DNA from 3 places in the Alishewanella sp. WH16-1 genome. Region 1 is predicted to be linked to each of the others. Evidence: predicted binding sites of a transcription regulator. Region 1 holds the regulator's gene; each other region holds the start of a gene.
What was found. Region 1 encodes sigma-54, which starts transcription at its own class of promoters, with help from an activator protein. Its sites were predicted from a motif close to GTTGGCACGNNNNTNGNNT; they were not measured.

Region 1 (4,264 bases):
ACAGGTGAGCAGGAATTAAAGCGTGGCCAGCAACAAAACAGCAGCCGCTCGCATTTGAAGTCGAATTTGCCCTAAGGTAGATGACGCAGTAGTGGCAGCGGCTACTCGCCAAAGCCGCTGTTAATCAGCTCTGTTACCGCCTTTAAGGCTGCTGCTGCGTCTTCCCCCTCGGTGGTGACCGTCAGGGTTTTGCCCTTACTGCTTGCCAGCATCAGCAACGCCAGCACACTGCCGGCGTCTGCCGTTTTACCGTCATCCTGCACCAATTCGACTTTCGCCTGATAGCGCTGACAGAGCTGCACCAGCTTAGTCGCAGCCCGCGCATGCAGGCCGAGTTGATTGATAATAGTAACCTGTGTGCTGAGTTTAGCGGCCATGGTGACGTGTTAACTCCCGATGGCGAATTTGCACGTCCTCGCGCTGGCTGCGGTAACTTTCTGCCAGAGATTCTGCGATATAAACCGAACGATGCTGGCCACCGGTGCAGCCAATGGCAATGGTCAGATAACTGCGATTGTTGCGCTCGAGATGTGGTAACCAGCTACTGATAAAGCTATTAATTTGCCAGATGTATTTACCAACTATTGGTTCTGAAGCCAGATAATCTTTTACCGGTTGATCCAGGCCGGTAAGCGGCTTTAGCGCCGGTTCCCAATGCGGATTGGGTAAGAAACGGGCATCAAAGACATAATCGGCCTCTTTCGGAATACCGTATTTAAAACCAAAGGATTCAAACAACATCACCAGCCGGCCGGTTTTCTGGCCGAGGATCCGTTCGCGTAATAATTCCGCTAACTGATGAATATTGAGTTCGGTGGTATCAATATACAGATCGGCGCGGCTGGAGATGGGATCCAGCAATTGCTGTTCCCGCGAAATCGCTTCGTCCAGCGACATGGCTTGATGGGAAAGTGGGTGTAGACGCCGGGTTTCACTAAAACGCTTAATCAGCGTGGTGTGGTCAGCATCCAGGTATAGAATAGTCAGTTCGAGTTTACGCGGTAAATAGGACAGAATTTCTGCCAGTTCTTCCGGCTCGGTCGGTAAATTGCGCACATCGATGCTAACTGCAACCCGCTCATACTGATCCATTACCGCATTAGCCAGGGTGGGCAGCAAATTCACCGGAATATTATCTACGCAGTAGTAGCCCAGATCTTCCATCACCCGTAATGCGACGGATTTACCTGAGCCTGAGCGGCCGCTGACTACCAGTAATTTCATTTGTCACCTGCCAGCTGACTGGATTCCACCAATAACTGGTACAGTTGCTGATCTGAGCCGGCGTGCCGGATTTTCTTGGTTAGCTCTTTCTGGCTAAGCAGTTTGGCAATGCCCGATAGCGTGGTTAAATGTGCCTGACACTGATCTTTCGGGATCAGGATAGCGCAGAAAATATCAACACCCTGGTTATCAATGGCATCGAAGGGGATAGGATCCTGACTGACAACAAACACCAGAATGGGCGAAGTCACACACTCCAGTTTACCATGCGGGATCGCAATACCGCCGCCAATACCGGTTGAGCCCAGCTTTTCGCGGGTCATCAGCGCTTCCAGAATGCTGTATTCAGACATTTCGGGTATTTGCTGGTGGGCCAGTTCGGCGATATATTCGAGGATTCGTTTTTTACTGTTAAAAAGAACTGCACTTTTCGTGCAGTTCTCCGCTAACATAGCGCTTAAATTAATCATCTTAGTGTCGTGACAACTTTTCTTTATGTTTGATCACTTGCCTGTCCAGCTTATCAATTAACTGGTCAATGGCGGCGTACATATTTTCGTCTTCAGAGACGGCAAAAACTTCACCACCATTCAGATGGATTTTGGCTTCAGCAATTTGTTTTAGCTTTTCGACATTCAGGACTACGTGCACATTATTGATGTTTTCAAAATGGCGCTCCAGTTTAGCAAATTTACTGTCTACATATTCTCTCAGAGAGTCGGTAATTTCTACGTGACGGCCAGTTAGGTTGATTTGCATAGACTCTTCCTTCTTGTTAAGACACTTACAGCAGGGTCTTTCGTTGATTGGATGGCGGGATAAACAGGGATTCGCGGTACTTGGCGATGGTACGCCGCGCAACGTTAATACCCTGATCAGACAAAATTTCTGCCATCCTGCTATCACTTAATGGCTTAGCGGGATTTTCCGCAGCCACCAGTTTTTTGATAAAAGCGCGAATTGCTGTGGAGGAGCATTCACCACCACTCTCTGTACTAACATGACTGGAGAAAAAGAACTTAAGTTCAAAAATTCCGCGCGGTGTATGCATATACTTTTGGGTTGTCACCCTGGAAATCGTTGATTCATGCATACTGACCATCTCGGCCACATCATTCAGTACCATTGGCTTCATGGCTTCTTCGCCGTGTTCAAAAAAAGCCTGTTGCTGCTGCACTATACAGCTGGCCACTTTTAACAGGGTTTCGTTGCGGCTTTCTAAACTTTTTAGAAACCATTTCGCTTCCTGCAGATGTGAGCGGATAAACTGGCTATCCGCACTGTTACGTGCCGTTCTGGATAAGGCCGCATATTGCTGATTAATCCTAACCTTAGGCATAGCGTCCGGGTTCAATTCTACCTGCCAGCGACCTTTGACTTTACTCACTACAACATCAGGAATAATGTACTGCTGCTCTTGCCTGATCACATCCGCACCCGGTCTTGGGTTTAAGCTGTGGATCAAACGCATCACTTCCTTCAGTTCTTCTTCTTTGAGTTTAGTCACCCGCATCAGAGAACGAAAGTCCCGGTTAGCTAAAAAGTCGGTATATTCGCTGATTATTTGTTTTGCATCATTTAAGTAGGGCGTCGCAGGATCAAACTGCCGCAACTGCACTAACAAACACTCTTGCACTGAGCGTGCGGCGACACCAACCGGGTCGAATAGCTGGATCCGCTTTAATACGGCCTCGACTTCATCGGCTTCCACATCGGGCAACTGCAAAGACTCGAGAATGTCTTCGCAGCTGATAGTGAGCAAACCCGTTTCATCCACCGCTTCAATAATAATTTCGGCGATAGCGCGGTCAGTTGCAGAAAAGGGGGTCAGTTCCATTTGCCAGCGTAAGTAGTCTTGTAAGGTCTCGGTGGTTTCTCCCTGATAAACCATATCGTCATCGGGTAGGGCTCCACTGGTTACCGGCGCAGCGCTGACTAAATCATCCCAATTGTTATCAAGCGGCAGATCGTCCTGAATGTTCTGTTCGGTCATTGCCTCGCTGCTGTCGCGCTCTGAATGGTCGGTATAATCAGTGAAGTCGTCGTTATCATCGCTGGCACTGTCTGTCGCCGGCGTATCGCGGTTCAGGTTTGCCAGACTCAGATCCGTATCTGAATGTTCAGTGCTATAGTCGTCATCGCCTTCCAGCAAAGGGTTAGCGTCCAGAGCTTCCTGAACTTCCTGCTGTAGTTCTATAGTTGATAGCTGTAGTAAACGGATCGCCTGCTGCAGCTGGGGTGTCATAGTCAGCTGTTGGCCTAGGCGCAGTTGTAAAGACGGCTTCATGTAAGTCTGATTCTCTCCTGAATATATGACTGTTGTCCGACGCCCTTACTATAGCCTGAATTGCTCACCAAGGTATACATCGCGGACCTGTTGATTCGCCAGCACGTCTTGCGGCGAGCCAGCCGCAATTAACTCGCCATGACTGACAATGTAGGCAATTTCGCAGACATCAAGGGTTTCCCTGACGTTATGATCGGTGATCAAGACACCGATCCCGCGCTGACACAGATGCTGGATAATCTTTTTGATATCTAACACGGAAATCGGGTCAACACCGGCAAAGGGCTCATCCAGCAGAATAAAAGCCGGGTTGGCGGCCAGGGCGCGGGCAATCTCAACCCGGCGCCGCTCACCACCCGATAAGGCCATCCCTAAGCTGTGCTTGATATGGCCAATATGAAACTCTTCCAGCAGTTCGTCGGCAATGTCTTCACGTTGTTGGCTGCTCAGGTCTTTGCGGGTTTGCAGTATCGCTAACAGGTTGTCATAGACCGTTAGCTTGCGAAAAATCGAGCTCTCCTGCGGTAAATAACCGATACCGGCTCTGGCGCGCTGATGAATAGGGGCGAAGGTAATGTCCTGATCATTGAGGGTGATTTGCCCTTTATCGGACGGGACTAGGCCGACAATCATATAAAAGGTGGTGGTTTTACCTGCGCCATTCGGACCGAGTAAGCCAACGATCTGGCCGGCATTCACTTCCAGACTGACATCTTTTACTACCTGGCGGCCTTTATAACTTTTCGCCAGATG
Region 2 (4,264 bases), on a different contig from region 1:
GACCGCCTGCACGTCGCTTACGCTAAATGACTGCCGGTGCAACAGTGCATTCTGCAGGTGTGAGGCTTTTAAATCCAGATGCTGAAATACGGTTGGAAAATGTTGATTACTGAGCCGTTTCTCACCCAAACCCAAGACAGCACAGCTGGCGGTATTGAAATAACGGATATGTAATTGCTGGTCGAGCACCAGCACAGCGGTGGTCAGCTGGTCGGCAAGCGCACTGGCAAACAGATCCTCGGGCATAAGCTATCCTCTTGCACCAAATTGGTGCTTTCGACCGGCAGTTTAGCCCGAGCGGTGTCAGATTACACTGACTTTGCACTAATTTGGTGAAATTACACTGGCACGGTGTAAGTAAAACGTTGTTACAGGACTTATTGCAATTAGCTTGCCGTTTTGATCGATGAGTTCTAATTGAATGGTATGTTCGCCACGGTCAATATCACGTAGCACAAAGACTGCAGTGTTTTGAGGTTCGCCATAAGCCAGGCCGTCGAATACCAGCCGCACCCTTAAGCCGCGCTGAAAACGTGGTTTGATCCGGCCTTCAATATAGACTGAGCCGGTATTATCACGCAACGTCGCCTGATCTTCTGGTTGAAACACCTGGACTTTAAAGGGCTCTGGCGCGGCAGGCTTGGGCTCGGGGAATTTGACTTCAGTCGGATCCATCAGATTAGGCCGAACGGTAAGGGTAATTTCCTCCGCTCCTGGCGATGGACTATCAGAGAAAATCACCACTCCGTTGGCATCGCGGCTGACATAAATACGTTTCTCCTGCGCCAAAAGGGTGCAGCTTAGCGTGAGCAACGTCAGTATTAAAATCAGTATCCGCATCTACCCTTATTCCCATATTGTCATCCTGACCTAGTTTTATAACTCTAGCTGGAAAATGTTAAATTTTCTACAAAAAAAAGCCCACCGAAGTGAGCTTTCTGTTTTAGTACTTTTGCACTAGTCGGGCTTAGACACTGTAGTACAGTTCGAATTCCAGTGGATGCACAGCCATTGATACCTTGCGGGCTTCTGCACGCTTGATAGCGATGTAGGCATCGATCATTTCGTCGGTCATTACGCCGCCTTTGGTAAAGATCGTGCGGTTTTTATCCAGCTCGTTCAGTGCTTCATCCAGTGAGGTGGCAACCTGTGGAATATTCGCTGCTTCTTCGGCTGGTAAGTCGTACAGATCTTTATCCATCGCATCGCCTGGGTGGATCTTATTCTGGATACCGTCGATACCGGCCATCAACTGAGCGGCAAAGGCCAGGTATGGGTTAGCTGCCGGATCCGGGAAACGACACTCAATACGACGCGCTTTAGCACTTGGTACCAGTGGGATACGGATTGACGCTGAACGGTTACGGGCTGAGTAAGCCAGCATCACCGGTGCTTCAAAGTGAGGTACCAGACGCTTGTACGAGTTAGTCGACGGGTTAGTAAAGGCGTTCAGCGCCTTGGCATGCTTGATAATACCGCCGATGTAGTACAGTGCCAGTTCAGATAAACCGGCATATTTGTCACCGGCAAACAGGTTTACCCCGTCTTTAGCCAGTGACTGGTGGCAGTGCATACCTGAACCGTTATCACCCACCAGCGGTTTTGGCATAAAGGTGACGGTTTTACCGTACATATGTGCCACGTTGTGGATCACGTACTTTAATTGTTGAATTTCGTCGGCTTTTTTCGTCAGCGTATTGAAACGGGTGGCAATTTCGTTCTGACCAGCGGTCGCTACTTCATGATGGTGCGCTTCGACTACCTGACCCATTTCTTCCAGCACCATACACATGGCGCTACGGATATCGTGGCCTGAATCGACCGGCGGTAACGGGAAGTAACCGCCTTTCACGCCCGGACGGTGGCCTTTGTTGCCGTCTTCATACGCAGTACCTGAGTTCCAGGCAGCTTCAGTCGAGTTAATTTTAAAGAATGAGCCCGACATATTAGTTTCAAAACGAATATCGTCGAACATAAAGAATTCAGGCTCTGGTCCGAACAACACGGTATCCGCAATACCGGTCGACTTCAGATAGTCTTCAGCACGCTTGGCAATAGAACGTGGGTCGCGGTCATAACCTTGCATGGTGCTTGGTTCAATAACGTCACAGGTGATGTTAAGGGTGGTTTCTTCGAAAAACGGATCCAATACTGCAGTGCTTGGGTCCGGTAACAGGATCATGTCTGAATCATTGATACCTTTCCAGCCAGTAATTGATGAACCATCGAACATTTTACCGTCTTCGAACATATCGGCAGAAACCTGACTAACCGGTACTGTCACATGCTGCTCTTTACCCTTAGTATCGGTAAAACGCAGGTCAACAAACTTTACTTCGTTTTCCTTGATTAACTTTAATACGTTTTCTACAGACATGTAATCCTCCAACTGACCCATTTTGAGCATTTCGCTGATTGCTTGCCCTAATAATGCCAATACCATGCCAACATACTAAGCTTATGTATTGTATGGATTTGCTCTTTTAGTGTCAGCGTTATATCTCACCGGCTGCACAATAACGGTGCAACGCTGCGCCAATTTGGTGCTAAGCAAGCAAGGTGTTGAGTGTAGCTGAGAATTGGACTGTTGAAAAAAAATACCAAAATCTTTACAGGAGTTTTTTCTTTCAGCACGAAAACAGAGTAGAATATGCGCCCTTTAGTTTTTATTTGCGTTCGCCTGGTGGTCATTCTGGTCATCTAGTGCCACACAGAGGATAGTTATTCATGAGCGTCACAGCGTCATCCATCGACAAGCTACGTAATATAGCCATAATCGCCCACGTTGACCACGGCAAAACCACCATGGTAGATAAACTGTTGCAACAGTCAGGTACTTTTGATGCCCGCACCAAATTGCAAGAGCGGATCATGGACTCCAATGCGCAGGAATCGGAGCGGGGTATTACTATCCTGGCGAAAAACACCTCAGTGCGCTGGAACGGTTACCAGATCAATATTCTGGACACGCCAGGCCACGCCGATTTCGGTGGTGAAGTTGAGCGGGTACTGTCAATGGCAGATTCTGTGTTGTTGCTGGTGGATGCGGTTGAAGGCCCGATGCCACAAACCCGCTTTGTAACACAAAAAGCCTTTGCGCACGGCTTAAAGCCGATCGTTGTCATTAACAAGGTTGATAAACCAGGCGCCCGCACCGATTGGGTTATTGATCAGGTATTTGATCTGTTCGATAACCTGGGTGCCTCTGATGAGCAGCTGGACTTCCCCATCGTCTACGCTTCTGGTCTGAATGGTTGGGCTTCAATGGAGGCCGACGTAAAGAAAGACGATATCACCGACCTGTTCGAAGCGATCATCAAGTATGTTGAGCCACCAAAAGTCGAGTTAAATGGTGAAACGCAACTGCAGGTATCGCAACTGGATTACTCCAGCTACCTGGGTATTATTGGTATTGGTCGGATCAAGCGTGGCTCGTTAAAACCAAACCAGCAAGTGACTATTGTTGGCGCTGACGGCACTAAGCGTAACGGTAAAGTGGGTCAGGTCTTCGGTTACCTGGGTCTGGAGCGGATTGAAACGAATGAAGCCACAGCTGGTGATATCGTTGCCTTTACCGGTCTTGGCGAGTTAAAAATCTCTGATACTATCTGTGCCCCAAATAAAGTTGAAGCGCTGCCGGCACTGCAAGTTGATGAACCAACGGTAACGATGACTTTCCAGGTAAATACTTCGCCTTTCGCTGGTAAAGAAGGCAAGTTCGTGACGTCACGTCAGATTTTAGAGCGGTTACAAAACGAGTTGAAACACAACGTGGCCCTGCGGGTTGAAGAAACCGAAGACGGTGACAAGTTCCGGGTTTCAGGTCGCGGTGAATTGCACCTGGGCGTATTAATTGAAAATATGCGCCGCGAAGGTTTTGAATTAGCAGTATCACGGCCTGAAGTGATTATGCGAATGGTTGACGGTGTAAAACAAGAACCATTTGAAGAGGTGACCATCGACGTGGAAGAGCAGCATCAAGGCTCGATCATGGAGAAGATGGGTGAGCGAAAAGCGGAAATGACCAATATGCAACCTGATGGCAAAGGCCGGATCCGGATGGATTTCGTGATGCCAAGCCGTGGTTTAATTGGTTTCCGTACCGAGTTTATGACCTTAACCTCAGGTACCGGTTTGATGTATCACACCTTCTCGCATTATGGTGATTTCAAAGGCGGTACTATCGGCTTACGCAATAACGGCGTATTGATTTCCAATGCTACCGGTAAAGCGCTGGCCTATGCGTTGTTTACGCTGCAAGAGC
Region 3 (4,264 bases), on a different contig from region 1:
CAACAATAACTGCTGATTAGGCAGCGTAGGCAATATCGTTTCCAGTTCGGTAGCTGCTGTCACTTGCCAGCTACGGGCACTGCACAGTTGCTGCGCTCGCGCCGTAACCGCCCAGCCCTCATCAAGATGGACACAGCACAACAATTCCTGATTTAAGGTACCCAAACCGTAAGGACCCGCCGTAAAGCTACCCTCACTGCCGATACCGATGGCAGTCCCTGCCAGCTCGGCGGCAATGGCCGCTTTGCGTAACGCGCACTCAGCGGCAGTCATAAAACGTGGCTGCTCGCCGGCAAAACTGCCCAATAAATCAGTATCAAAACCCGTTACGCCAAAAACCTGCCAACCCAGCGGAGCTAAAGCGTCAACCAGTAGCGGTACCTTGCCATGTTGAGTTAAAAAAGCGACCGGCTGCATCTGGCGCGGCTCCAAGCTAACCGGGCTGCTTAAGGTGCAACAAAACCCACCGCAGTATTCACTGCGGCCAGGGTACGGCTGGCATGTTCACGTGCTTTGGCGGCACCTTCCCGCATCACTTGCTGCATCAGTGTCTGGTCAGCACGGATTTCACGGAAGCTTTGTTGCACCGGCTCCAGCAAGCTGATGACGGCATCCGCAACGTCGCCTTTTAAATGGCCATACATCTTGCCCTCGTATTCCGCCTCCAGCGCGGCCACCGTTTTGCCCGTCACACCACTTAAGATATTCAGCAAATTGGCAACACCGGGTTTGTTGTCCAAATCAAAATACACCCGCGGTGGATCTTCGGAGTCGGTAATGGCTTTTTTGAACTTTTTGCTGATCATCTTCGGATCTTCCAGCAAGCCAACGAAATTCCACGGGTTCTCATCCGATTTCGACATCTTCTTAGTGGGTTCCTGCAGGCTCATTACCCGGGCTGCCACCTGAGGAATAAAGGGCTCTGGTACAGTGAATACTTCGCCATGCAGCGCATTAAAGCGCAAGGCCACATCACGCGCCAATTCCAGGTGCTGCTTCTGATCATGACCTACCGGTACCTGATTTGCCTGATACAGCAGAATATCGGCAGCCATCAGCACCGGGTAGGTAAAGAGGCCGGCGTTGACATTGTTATTGTGTCGCTCTGACTTGTCTTTAAATTGCGTCATCCGACTTAGCTCACCGAACTGAGTATAGCAATTCAATACCCAAGCCAGTTGACTATGCTCCGGCACGTGCGATTGCATAAACACCGCCGAGCGCTTGGGATCAATGCCACAAGCCAAATACAACGCCAGGCTGTCCAGCGAAGCACTGTGCAGGGCAGCAGGATCTTGACGTACGGTAATCGCATGTAAATCAACAATGCAGTATAAACAGTTGTAGTCGTCCTGCATCTGATCCCACTGCCGCAGCGCGCCCAGATAGTTACCGATGGTCAATTGTCCGGACGGCTGGGCGCCACTGAGTACTATGGGTTTACGGCTCATGCTGTGCAAAGTCCTGTGTTAAGTTCAAAAAAAAGACCGCTATTATACATTAACCCGTTACCGCTGCCAGTTGCTGGCGCATCTGGGCGATCGTTGCTGCATAATCCGGACTGTTAAAAATTGCAGAACCGGCAACAAACATATCCGCCCCGGCGGCAGCAATTTCGGCAATATTGGCTACCGTGACACCGCCATCAATCTCTAAACGGATCGGCAAACCACTGCTATCAATTAACTGCCGCGCCGCCTGCAGTTTGTCTAAAGTTGCCGGAATAAATTTTTGGCCACCAAAACCAGGATTCACAGACATCAACAAAATCACATCGACCTTATCCAGCACATAGTCAAGATAACTTAGCGGTGTCGCCGGGTTAAATACCAGGCCAGCCTGACAACCCTGATCTTTAATCAGCTGCAAGGTACGGTCGACATGGCGCGACGCCTCAGGATGGAAAGTAATAATGCTGGCCCCGGCTTTGGCAAATTGCGGCACCAAGCTGTCCACCGGTTCGACCATCAGATGCACATCAATAGGTGCGGTAATACCGTAGTTACGCAAAGCCTGACACACCATCGGACCTATCGTCAGATTAGGCACATAATGGTTATCCATCACATCAAAATGCACGACATCGGCGCCTGCCGCCAGCACCTTGCTGACATCCTCGCCCAAACGGGCAAAATCGGCGGATAAAATAGAAGGCGCAATTAAATAAGGTTGCATAGCGGCGTTCCCCGGCACAAAAGGCAGACTTTACTGAATTCTACCGCAGAAAGCAGCATGGTTAGCGGGTGATTGCACAAAAATCAGGCAAGGCTGCACCAGCAGACGGCAAGCCTGCGGTTCAGGCATCAACCGATAAACCCTAAGCAACTGTTATTAAACACTTTTATAAAATGGCACATATCTTGGAATTGTCTGGATGAATCTAATCTGAGGGGATCTAACAATGACAGCAAGCAAAAGTGTAATAACATTAGGGTTAAGCGGCCTGTTATTGGCGGCCGGGTTGAGCAGCCAAACTGCGCAGGCAGTTGAAGTTAGTGGCGATATTACGATTGTATCTGATTATGCATTTCGGGGGATTTCACAAACCGACGAAGCGCCCGCCTTACAGGGTGGCTTGACGCTGGCGACGGAATCAGGCTGGTATGTTTCAGTCTGGGGTTCCAGTGTCGACTTCGGTGGCCAGGGCACCTTAGAGCTGGATGTTTTGTTCGGCTGGAGTGGTGATATTGCGGAAGATTGGACCGCTGATGTCGGTATTATGCGCTATGGTTATCCGAATACCGAATTCGAAGGCTCGAATTTCTGGGAACTGTATGGCTCGGTCTCCTACAAAGATCTTACCTTCGGACTGGCTTATAGTGATGACTATTATGCCAACAGCGGTAATTACTACTATGTTTATGCTGGCTACAGCCTGGCCTTGACCGATAATCTGGCACTGGATTTTCATTTGGGCCATAACGAGTATGCCGATGACAGCAGCGCCAGTTATTTGGATTACGGTGTCACCCTCAGTACCGAAGTGTTAGGCCTGGGGCTGTCGCTGGCCTATGTTGATACCGATATTAAAGACTGTAACCTGTGTGACAGCCGGGTAATTTTCGGCGTTTCGAAAGCGTTTTAACGGTTGCTGCGCGCTTTTCATCGCCAGACCACAGCGTATAATAATTAATCAGCTTGTGTCTGGCGATAGAATCAACTATGATTAGCGCCTCTGCATCACGTTAACAGGAATTAACATGAAACTAACCAAAACGAGCAAATCACTGCTGTTAGCCAGTAGCCTGTTGCTTGCTTTTGCTGTTTGGCAGAACAATGCAGCCTCAGACAACTGTACAGGCACTACTTCTGCTTGCAAAGACTCACAACATAACTGGCTAAACTGGTTATCCGGTAACAGTCGCTCGGCACAATTTCACTTCGTCGACTTTCTGGAATTAGTCAGTCAGCTACTGCCGGCAAAATCGCCAAAGAACTGAGATGAGTCCCTCTAAGCCCGGATTGCGGCAAGTGGTAAAAGCGGTATTAGGTGCTTTTATCGGTGTGCAGTCAGAACAGCAGCGTCTGCAGGATTTTCAAAGTCAAAGCGCAATACCATACATTGTTACCGGCATAGTGCTTGCCGCGTTTTTTGTCGCAATACTGCTACTTATCGTTTTTCTGGTGCTGAACTAGCGACTCGTAGAGCCTGCCTGATACAACGCGAATAATTCTTGTACCTTGCCCCTGCTATGGCCTTTCTGACTAATTGAACGTCCAACAGCGATACTCTGTAACTGAGCCTGATGGTAAATCTTCCGTGTCCAGGTCGTATCGTGGTTACTAATTAATACACTGCAGCCGTTTTGCTGAGCTTGCTCTGCTAAGATCGCCAGCTGCGCTTGATCATCAAGGGTAAACCCCTGGCTGGCATAACTGGTAAAGCTCGCCGTTTTACTCAGCGGCACATAAGGCGGGTCACAATACACGACATCACCGGCTGTCAGCTGGCCGAACACCTGCTGATAACTTAAGCAGCTAAATTCCGCACGCTGGGCTTTTTCTGCAAAAAAATATAATTCTGCTTCCGGAAAATACGGCTTTTTATAACTGCCAAAGGGTACATTAAATTTACCGGACATATTGTAACGGCATAAGCCGTTATAGCCATGCCGGTTCAGATACAAGAACAACAGTGCACGCTGGTACTTATCCTGCTGATCGTTAAATTGTTGTCGTAAGTTCAGATAGCTGCTTTTAGTATTAGCGCTGTCGACAAAGAGCATTCGGGCATCCGCGATATAGCGTTCCGCTTGCTGCTGAA

Region 2: glnA (glutamate--ammonia ligase) is a predicted target of sigma-54. The motif match lies at 2,431-2,449, and genes of this name have one in related genera.
Region 3: AAY72_RS11430 (TorF family putative porin) is a predicted target of sigma-54. The motif match lies at 2,348-2,366, and genes of this name have one in related genera.

What each region holds. Positions count from the first base shown of each region.
Region 1 covers NZ_LCWL01000077.1:56,052-60,315, forward strand. Annotated here, with positions in the region: gene AAY72_RS07065 (Na+/H+ antiporter subunit G) at 1-75, shown strand, start outside; gene AAY72_RS07070 (HPr family phosphocarrier protein) at 102-377, opposite strand; gene rapZ (RNase adapter RapZ) at 367-1,224, opposite strand; gene ptsN (PTS IIA-like nitrogen regulatory protein PtsN) at 1,221-1,694, opposite strand; gene hpf (ribosome hibernation promoting factor) at 1,696-1,983, opposite strand; gene AAY72_RS07090 (RNA polymerase factor sigma-54) at 2,009-3,511, opposite strand; gene lptB (LPS export ABC transporter ATP-binding protein) at 3,560-4,264, opposite strand, start outside.
Region 2 covers NZ_LCWL01000129.1:48,989-53,252, forward strand. Annotated here, with positions in the region: gene glnL (nitrogen regulation protein NR(II)) at 1-246, opposite strand, end outside; gene AAY72_RS14030 (DUF4124 domain-containing protein) at 325-840, opposite strand; gene glnA (glutamate--ammonia ligase) at 968-2,377, opposite strand; gene typA (translational GTPase TypA) at 2,728-4,264, shown strand, end outside.
Region 3 covers NZ_LCWL01000112.1:11,198-15,461, reverse strand. Annotated here, with positions in the region: gene AAY72_RS11445 (DUF6671 family protein) at 1-417, opposite strand, end outside; gene trpS (tryptophan--tRNA ligase) at 447-1,451, opposite strand; gene rpe (ribulose-phosphate 3-epimerase) at 1,501-2,175, opposite strand; gene AAY72_RS11430 (TorF family putative porin) at 2,402-3,085, shown strand; gene AAY72_RS11425 (hypothetical protein) at 3,201-3,440, shown strand; gene AAY72_RS11420 (DUF2970 domain-containing protein) at 3,442-3,636, shown strand; gene AAY72_RS11415 (Dam family site-specific DNA-(adenine-N6)-methyltransferase) at 3,633-4,264, opposite strand, start outside.